DNA from 3 places in the Streptomyces sp. YIM S03343 genome. Region 3 is predicted to be linked to each of the others. Evidence: riboswitches for the same ligand, from Rfam matches in the RefSeq annotation. Region 3 holds a riboswitch; each other region holds the start of a gene.
The links. A riboswitch is a leader RNA that binds a small molecule or an ion and turns the genes downstream of it on or off. The one in region 3 is predicted to bind cyclic di-AMP.
Positions count from the first base shown of each region.

Region 1: it holds a riboswitch for cyclic di-AMP, as region 3 does, so the genes downstream of both, ACSYGN_RS15785 (C40 family peptidase) here and ACSYGN_RS16720 (transglycosylase SLT domain-containing protein) in region 3, are expected to answer to the same signal.
Region 2: it holds a riboswitch for cyclic di-AMP, as region 3 does, so the genes downstream of both, ACSYGN_RS38450 (C40 family peptidase) here and ACSYGN_RS16720 (transglycosylase SLT domain-containing protein) in region 3, are expected to answer to the same signal.

Region 1 is NZ_JBPUKX010000001.1:3,715,792-3,718,052, forward strand. Features, by position in the region: gene ACSYGN_RS15780 (ATP-dependent DNA helicase) at 1-505, opposite strand, end outside; cyclic di-AMP (ydaO/yuaA leader) riboswitch at 871-1,042, shown strand; gene ACSYGN_RS15785 (C40 family peptidase) at 1,051-2,238, shown strand.
Region 2 is NZ_JBPUKX010000002.1:597,554-599,814, reverse strand. Features, by position in the region: gene ACSYGN_RS38450 (C40 family peptidase) at 1-1,170, opposite strand, end outside; cyclic di-AMP (ydaO/yuaA leader) riboswitch at 1,227-1,387, opposite strand; gene ACSYGN_RS38445 (hypothetical protein) at 1,715-2,261, shown strand, end outside.
Region 3 is NZ_JBPUKX010000001.1:3,910,308-3,912,568, reverse strand. Features, by position in the region: gene ACSYGN_RS16725 (HAD family hydrolase) at 1-188, shown strand, start outside; gene ACSYGN_RS16720 (transglycosylase SLT domain-containing protein) at 519-1,007, opposite strand; cyclic di-AMP (ydaO/yuaA leader) riboswitch at 1,010-1,143, opposite strand; gene ACSYGN_RS16715 (polyprenyl synthetase family protein) at 1,770-2,261, shown strand, end outside.

The DNA.
Region 1 (2,261 bases), 190 kb from region 3:
CGAGCTTCTTGGACTCCCGGCGCAGGATGCGCACGCATGCGCTGTGGAAGGTCATCACCCACATCGCGTTCGCCCGCGGCCCGACGAGCTGCTCGACGCGCTCCTTCATCTCGCCGGCGGCCTTGTTGGTGAAGGTGATCGCGAGGATCTGGCCCGGGTGCACGCCGCGATCGGCCAGCAGATACGCAATGCGGTGCGTGAGCACACGGGTCTTGCCGGAACCGGCTCCGGCCACGATGAGCAGCGGGGTGCCGGAGTGCGCGACGGCGGCGCTCTGGTTGTCGTTCAGCCCCTCCAGCAGGGCGGCCGGATCCACGGCGGGGCGCGGGGCGCCGTTGCGGTAGTACTCGTCCCGGTCCGGAGGCACGTCGAACTTCCCGCCGAACAGATCGTCCGGAAGCGACTCCGGTACGTGTTCGTCCTCGGGCGGCGGCGGGGGCTCCTCGTCATGGCCCCGCGGGGCCTGGAGATCCGCCAGGAAGCTGTCGTCAAAGAGGCTGCTCATCGCTCTCCGAGTCTAGGACCCCCCACTGACAACCCGGGCCCGCTCCGGGAATCCCCCGGCGGCACCGCCGGGCGTACGCGGACCCGCGCACGGACCAGGACGCATCAGGCACGCGGACACCGGCGACCGGGCACATCGCACCCGGGCCGCACCCGGGCCGCATCCGAACCGCCCCCGGACCAGACCATCCCCCGTCTCGGACAAGCGGTCGCAGATCCCCCCATAAGGACGACGACAAAGCCTCACCGAGGTGAAGGTCACAAATTAGTATCGGGCATATCGGCCATCAACCTTCACAGAGGCCACACGAGTTGGCTACCGTGCCGGGCAGGCCGCACGACCCCCACCGGCGAACGTCGCCGGGCCGCGCGGCTCCGCCGAGTCCGGTGCGCCCCCACGGCAGCCGGAGCCGGGGACCCAACCGAACTTGGGGTGAATCGGCCCGTATCCCCGCCGGGATAGGGACCGTAGGGCAACCCTTCCGAACCACCCGCCCGAACCCGACAGCTAACCCGGTAGGCGGAACGTGGAAGGAGTCGCCTCCCTTGGCGTCGCACCGCAAGTCGCGCCCCGCCGGCCCGCGCGTCGCAGGCATACGCACCCCCGCCATCGCCACGGCCGCCGCCCTCACCTCCGTGGCCCTTCTCTCCCAGACCGCCAACGCGGCGCCCTCGGACGACAGACCGAGCCTGGAGGAGGTCCAGAAGAAGGTCGACGACCTCTACCGCCAGGCCGAGTCGGCGACCGAGAAGTACAACGCGGCCAAGGAGAAGTCCACTAAGCAGCGGAAGCGCGTCGACACCCTCCTCGACGACGTCGCCAAGCGCACCCAGAAGCTCAACACGGCCAGGGAGCAGCTGGGTTCCTTCGCCGCCGCCCAGTACCGCACGGGCGCCGCCGAACCCGACACGGCGACCTTCCTCCTCGCGGACTCTCCGCAGGACTACTTCGACCAGACGCAGTTGATGAGCCGTCTGACCAACCGCCAGAAGGGCGCGGTCGACGACTACATCAGCGAGCAGTCGGCGACGATGAAGAAGCGTCAGGAGGCCGCGCAGAGCCTGGAGGCGCTCACCACGTCGCAGACGGACCTGAAGACGGCCAAGGCCACGGTCCAGACGAAGCTCACCGACGCGCGTGACCTGCTCTCGAAGCTCAACGCCGAGGAGAAGGCCCGGCTCGCGGCGATCGAGAAGAAGAAGCAGGAAGAAGCCGCAGCCAAGGCCGCCGAACTGGCGAAGCAGCAGGCGGCGGCCGAGAAGGCAGCGGCAGAGAAGGCGGCCCAGGACAACGCGTCCTCGGGCTCGTCCTCGGATTCGTCCTCCTCCTCATCGGGCTCTTCATCAGGCTCGTCGTCTTCCTCGGACTCGACCTCGACGAAGGCGGAGAAGGCGCTGGCGTTCGCCCGGGCGCAGATCGGCAAGCCGTATGTGTGGGGCGCCACCGGCCCCGGCTCCTACGACTGCTCGGGCCTCACCCAGGCCGCATGGAAGGCGGCGGGCGTCAGCCTCCCGCGTGTGACGTACGACCAGGTCAACGCAGGAACGACGGTCTCCGTTGCCGACGCGAAGCCGGGTGACCTGATCTTCTTCTATTCCGATGTCAGCCACGTCGGTCTCTACATCGGCAACGGCATGATGATCCACGCCCCGAAGCCCGGCGCGTACGTGCGCGAGGAGTCGATCTACTACGGCGGCGCGTCGATCATCCACAGCGTGGTGCGGGTGGCCTGACCGCCTCTGGGGCCGCTTCAGAT
Region 2 (2,261 bases), on a different contig from region 3:
CCACGCGGCCTGGGTGAGCCCGCCGCAGTCGTACGCCTCGGGTCCGGCGGCACCCCACAGACAGGGGCGGCCGAGCTGGGCCCGCGCGAAGTCCAGCGCGGCGGCTGCCTTGCCAGGGGTGGCCTGAAGCGGCGGCTGGGTGATCGTGGGGAGGGTCGGGGCGGAGGGGACGGTCGGGATGCTGCCCGTGGCCGGGTCCTGGGCCGCCGTGGGGGTGGGGGCCGCGTAGGTCGTGGTGCCGTAGTCATCGGGCTGCTGTGGCAGCCACTGGCCGGTGGGGTCGGGTGCGGTGGGCCAGGTGGGCTGCGTCTGGGGTGCCATGGGGGCCGGAGCCGCCGGTATTGCCGGTGCCTGCGGGGCGAGTTGGGCGGTGCGGCGGGCCAGCAGTTGGTGGGCGGCGGTCAGCTTGAGCCGGTTGCGCTCCTTGGCGGGACCCATCGCGGAGCGGTCCGGATGGGCGGTGGAGGCGGGGCTCGGCCGGGTCGCGGGGGTGGCCGTCGCCCAGGGTGCGGGAGATGCCCCGGGCACTGCGGGCGTCGGGGCGGGGGGCTCGGTGACGGCAGGTCGGGCGGCCGTCGGCTGCGCGGGGATGCCCGGTATCGAGCCGGTCCCGGGTGCCGAGTCCATTGGCGCGGGCGGCAGTTGCGCGGGCGGCCAAGCCGGTTCGGTTGCCGGGGGCAGGAGTTCGGTGGGCGCCGCGGTCAGTTCCGGCAGTGCGGCGGTGCGTTCGGCCGGGGGAAGGGCGGCCGGTGCCGGAGCGGTACCTGCCGTCAGCTCCAGGACGGGGCGGGCGGCGGCCTCCAGTTCGCGGATGGTGGCGCTGTAGTCCGGGCGCTCCGCGGGGGGGCCCGGCAGGGCGGCGGGGGAGCGGCCGGGCAGCAGGTCCCGGGGCAGGGCGGCGGCCACGGTGGGGCCGATCGAGCCCCTCGCCGCGTCGAACCACTGCCGGGTGACGCTGTCGAGGGCGGGATCGGAGCCGCCGCGTGCCCTGCCGGACGCCGGGCGGACGACCGGCGCACCGGCGGACGACGAGGTGCCGAGAGCCATCGCGCGCGTCGCGTTGAACGTCCTGCTGTCGGTCTCGGCCCGGTCGTAGAGGCGGTCGATCCGCCGCTGCACCTCGGCGCGGCTGGGACCGTCACCTCCCCCGAACGGATCGGAGTCACGCATGCCAGGGAGACCGGAGCCTCCGCGACGCTGATTGCGTTCCGGCGCCATGGGGGACGTACTCCTTCCGTACTCCGCCTACCGAGTTAGCTGACGGGTTCGGGCGACGGAACTCGGAAGGTATGCCCTACGGCCCGTGCCCCGGTGGGCAGTCGGGCCGATTCACCCCGGGATTCGGTTGGGTCCCCGGCTCCGGACGACGTGTGGGCCGTACCGGATTAGGCGGAGGCCGCGCGACCCGGCGAGGTTCGCCGGAGGGAGTCGTACGGCCTAGACACCAACTTAACGAACGTGTGTGTCTTCCGTGAAGGTTGAAGCGCGGAATGTCCGATACGTCATCGTGATCTCGCCCCGGTGCGCCGCCTGTTGTGCTCGTGCATTTGTTCTGGTGAGCCGTCCGTGTCGTCCGTACACTGGCAACTCATAGGCTTGTGGCAAGTGTTGACCGGGGGGATCCGCCATGTCCGGAGATACGTACGGTCCGTACGGACCACCGAACGGCGGGTACTACCCTCCGCCGGTCCCGCCCACGCCACCGATTCCGCCCATGCCGTCGGGGCCGCCGCCCGCACCGCCGGACGGCCTGCGCGCCGCGGCGGTGGCCCTGCTCAACCTCAGCGGACTGGGCCTCGGGTACGTGCTGGTACGGCACTGGCTGGGGGCGGCGGCCTGCTGGGCGGCCACCGTGATCCTGCTGTTCGTCGCGCTGCCCGCCGACGCGGACGGCGTCCCGGGCGCCGCGCTCGTCGGCTACGCCCTCGTCCTCGCGGCCGCCGCCGCGCACGGCGCGCTGGTGGGCATGCGCACCCGGCTGACCTGGCCGGGCCGCGCCCCGGTGGCCGCGGTGCTCGGGGTGGTGCTGCTCGCCGTGCCCGTCGGCGGCGGTGTCCTCTACGACCGGGCGCGCGACGAGGCGGTCCAGCAGATGCTCCTGGACCGGCTGGAGAAGGCCGACCGGCTGGTCGCGAAGGCGGGCACCCAGCCGTTCGAGAGCGGGGAGGCCGACTACCGTACGGCGCTGGCCACTTACCGCGACCTCAGCGCCGACCATCCCGGCTCCCGGGCCGCCGACCGGGTCCCCGAGCGGATGCGGA
Region 3 (2,261 bases):
TGAGCTCCGCCCGCACCATCGCCTTCGGCGACATGCCCAACGACATCCCCATGTTCGACTGGGCCGCCTACGGAGTGGCCATGGCCAACGCCCACCCCGAACTCAAGGCAGTGGCAGACGAAATCACCCTGTCCAACGAGAACGACGGCATCGCCGAAACCCTGGACCGCCTCTTCCCAAGCCTCTAGGCCCCGCACCCAAAGAACCCGCCCCGCCCCCCGAAGGGGCGCGGGGAACGGCGCGCCAAGCCCCCACCGTCCCGCACCCAATGACTCGACCGGCCCCCCCGAAGGGGCGCGGGGAACTGCGCGCCAAGCCCCCACCGGCCCGTCGGCAAAAGAACTCGACCAGCCACCTCCAAGGGGCGCGGGGAACGGCGCGACCACCCCCCACCGGCCTGCCGGCCAAAGAGCCCACCGGCCCTCCAAGGGGCGCGGGGAACTGCGCGACCACCCCCCACCGGCCCGGCGGCCAAAACCCCACCACCCCCCGAGGAATACCAGCCGACCCAGCGGGAGCTAATACGCTCCGTTGACGTTGTCGATCGACCCATAAACCGCCGCAGCGTAATTGCACGCAGCGGTGATGTTCGCCACCGGATCGAACGGGTTGTACGACGTCCCGGCCACGTGGTACGCGAGGAACGTCGGGTCGATCACCTGGAGCAGCCCCTTGGACGGAGTCCCCTTCGCGGCGTTGGAGTCCCAGAGGTTGATGGCGTTGGGGTTGCCCGACGACTCGCGTATGACGTTGCGGTAGATGCCGTTGTACGTCCCCGGGATGCCCTTCTGCGCCATGATCGCGAGGGACTCGCGGATCCAGCCGTCGAGGGTGTTCGGGTACCCGGCGAGGGTGGTGGAGGCGGACGTCACCGGGGTGGCCGCGGACGCGCTGGTCGCGCCGACGATCGGGAGCGCGAGCACGGCCGCGCCGGTGACGGCGACGGTGAGCGTGCGCAGGACGCGCGAGGTGCGGAAGGCATGGCGAAGCTGGCCCGTTGCAGGCATGGCAAGTTCCTCTCCGTCGCCTGCGAGGTGAGCTGTCGGGTTCGGGCGGGAGCTGCCCGGCCGGGCCACCGTACGGCGGTCCGATTTCACCCCGAGCCGGCCCCGGCGCACTGTCCGGTCCCGGCGTTCTACCTGGGTCCCCCGCTCCTGCCGTGGTGAGTGGTCGTTGGCCGTCGGGCGGCGGCAGGATTCGGCGTTCCGCTCGACTGGCCGGGAACGTATGCGAGAGCAGATGTCCAGAACAAGTCACGGAGGCGGGTATCGCACCAGTTGACCTTGGTGTGAGGTGTATGGGGTACTTGATCCTTTGCGTCCGGGAAGCGTCAACTGGCCCCCAGGGGGAAGGGGATGTGCAGAGAAGGAGGGGGAGGCGGACCAGGGTGGACGGCTGTGCCGAGTGAGACAATTCACGGCTTTCAGCAACTGCGACTAATCGGGCAATATGCCCAACCATGGGCAGTCGGGGCGCAATTCGGCGGGCAGTCTGCGAGGAACCTCTCGCGCGGTTCCGGTCGTTGTTGTGGTGACGGTGTGCGATCGCCTGATGCGCGATAGACGGTAATAATTCCTATTAAGTCAATCAATGTCCGTTCATATTGTTTGATCGACGACATAACGGTCGTGATCCAATAGCACCCCTCCTGTGACGGTGGGCGCTATCGGTGATCGAAAGCTGACCGGATACGCTGACTTGAGTGATGGCAGCGACCTATCGACAAACCGTGTAATCGCCGGTAGACGCCAGCAGACAGGAGAACCCTCGTGACCGTCGTCGGGCCGTTCGGGCTGAGCGTGCGGGACCAGGCTCTGGAAGCCGATGTCCAGGCCGGTATGGCGGCTGTCGAGGAAGGGTTGCTCGAGGCCACCAAGAGTGAGGTTCCCTTCATCACCGAGGCGGCCCAGCACCTGGTGCGGGCGGGCGGCAAGCGGTTCCGGCCGCTGCTGGTGATGCTTGCGGCGCAGTTCGGCGACCCGTACGCGCCCGGTGTCGTGCCGTCGGCGGTGGTCGTGGAGCTGACCCATCTGGCCACGCTGTACCACGACGACGTCATGGACGAGGCCGCGGTGCGCCGCGGCGTGCCCAGCGCCAACGCCCGCTGGGGCAACTCGGTGGCCGTCCTGACCGGCGACTTCCTGTTCGCCCGTGCCTCGCACATCCTGGCCGACCTGGGCCCGGAGGCGGTGCGGGTGCAGGCCGAGGCGTTCGAGCGGCTGGTCACCGGCCAGATCCTGGAGACGGCGGGCCCGGCCGAC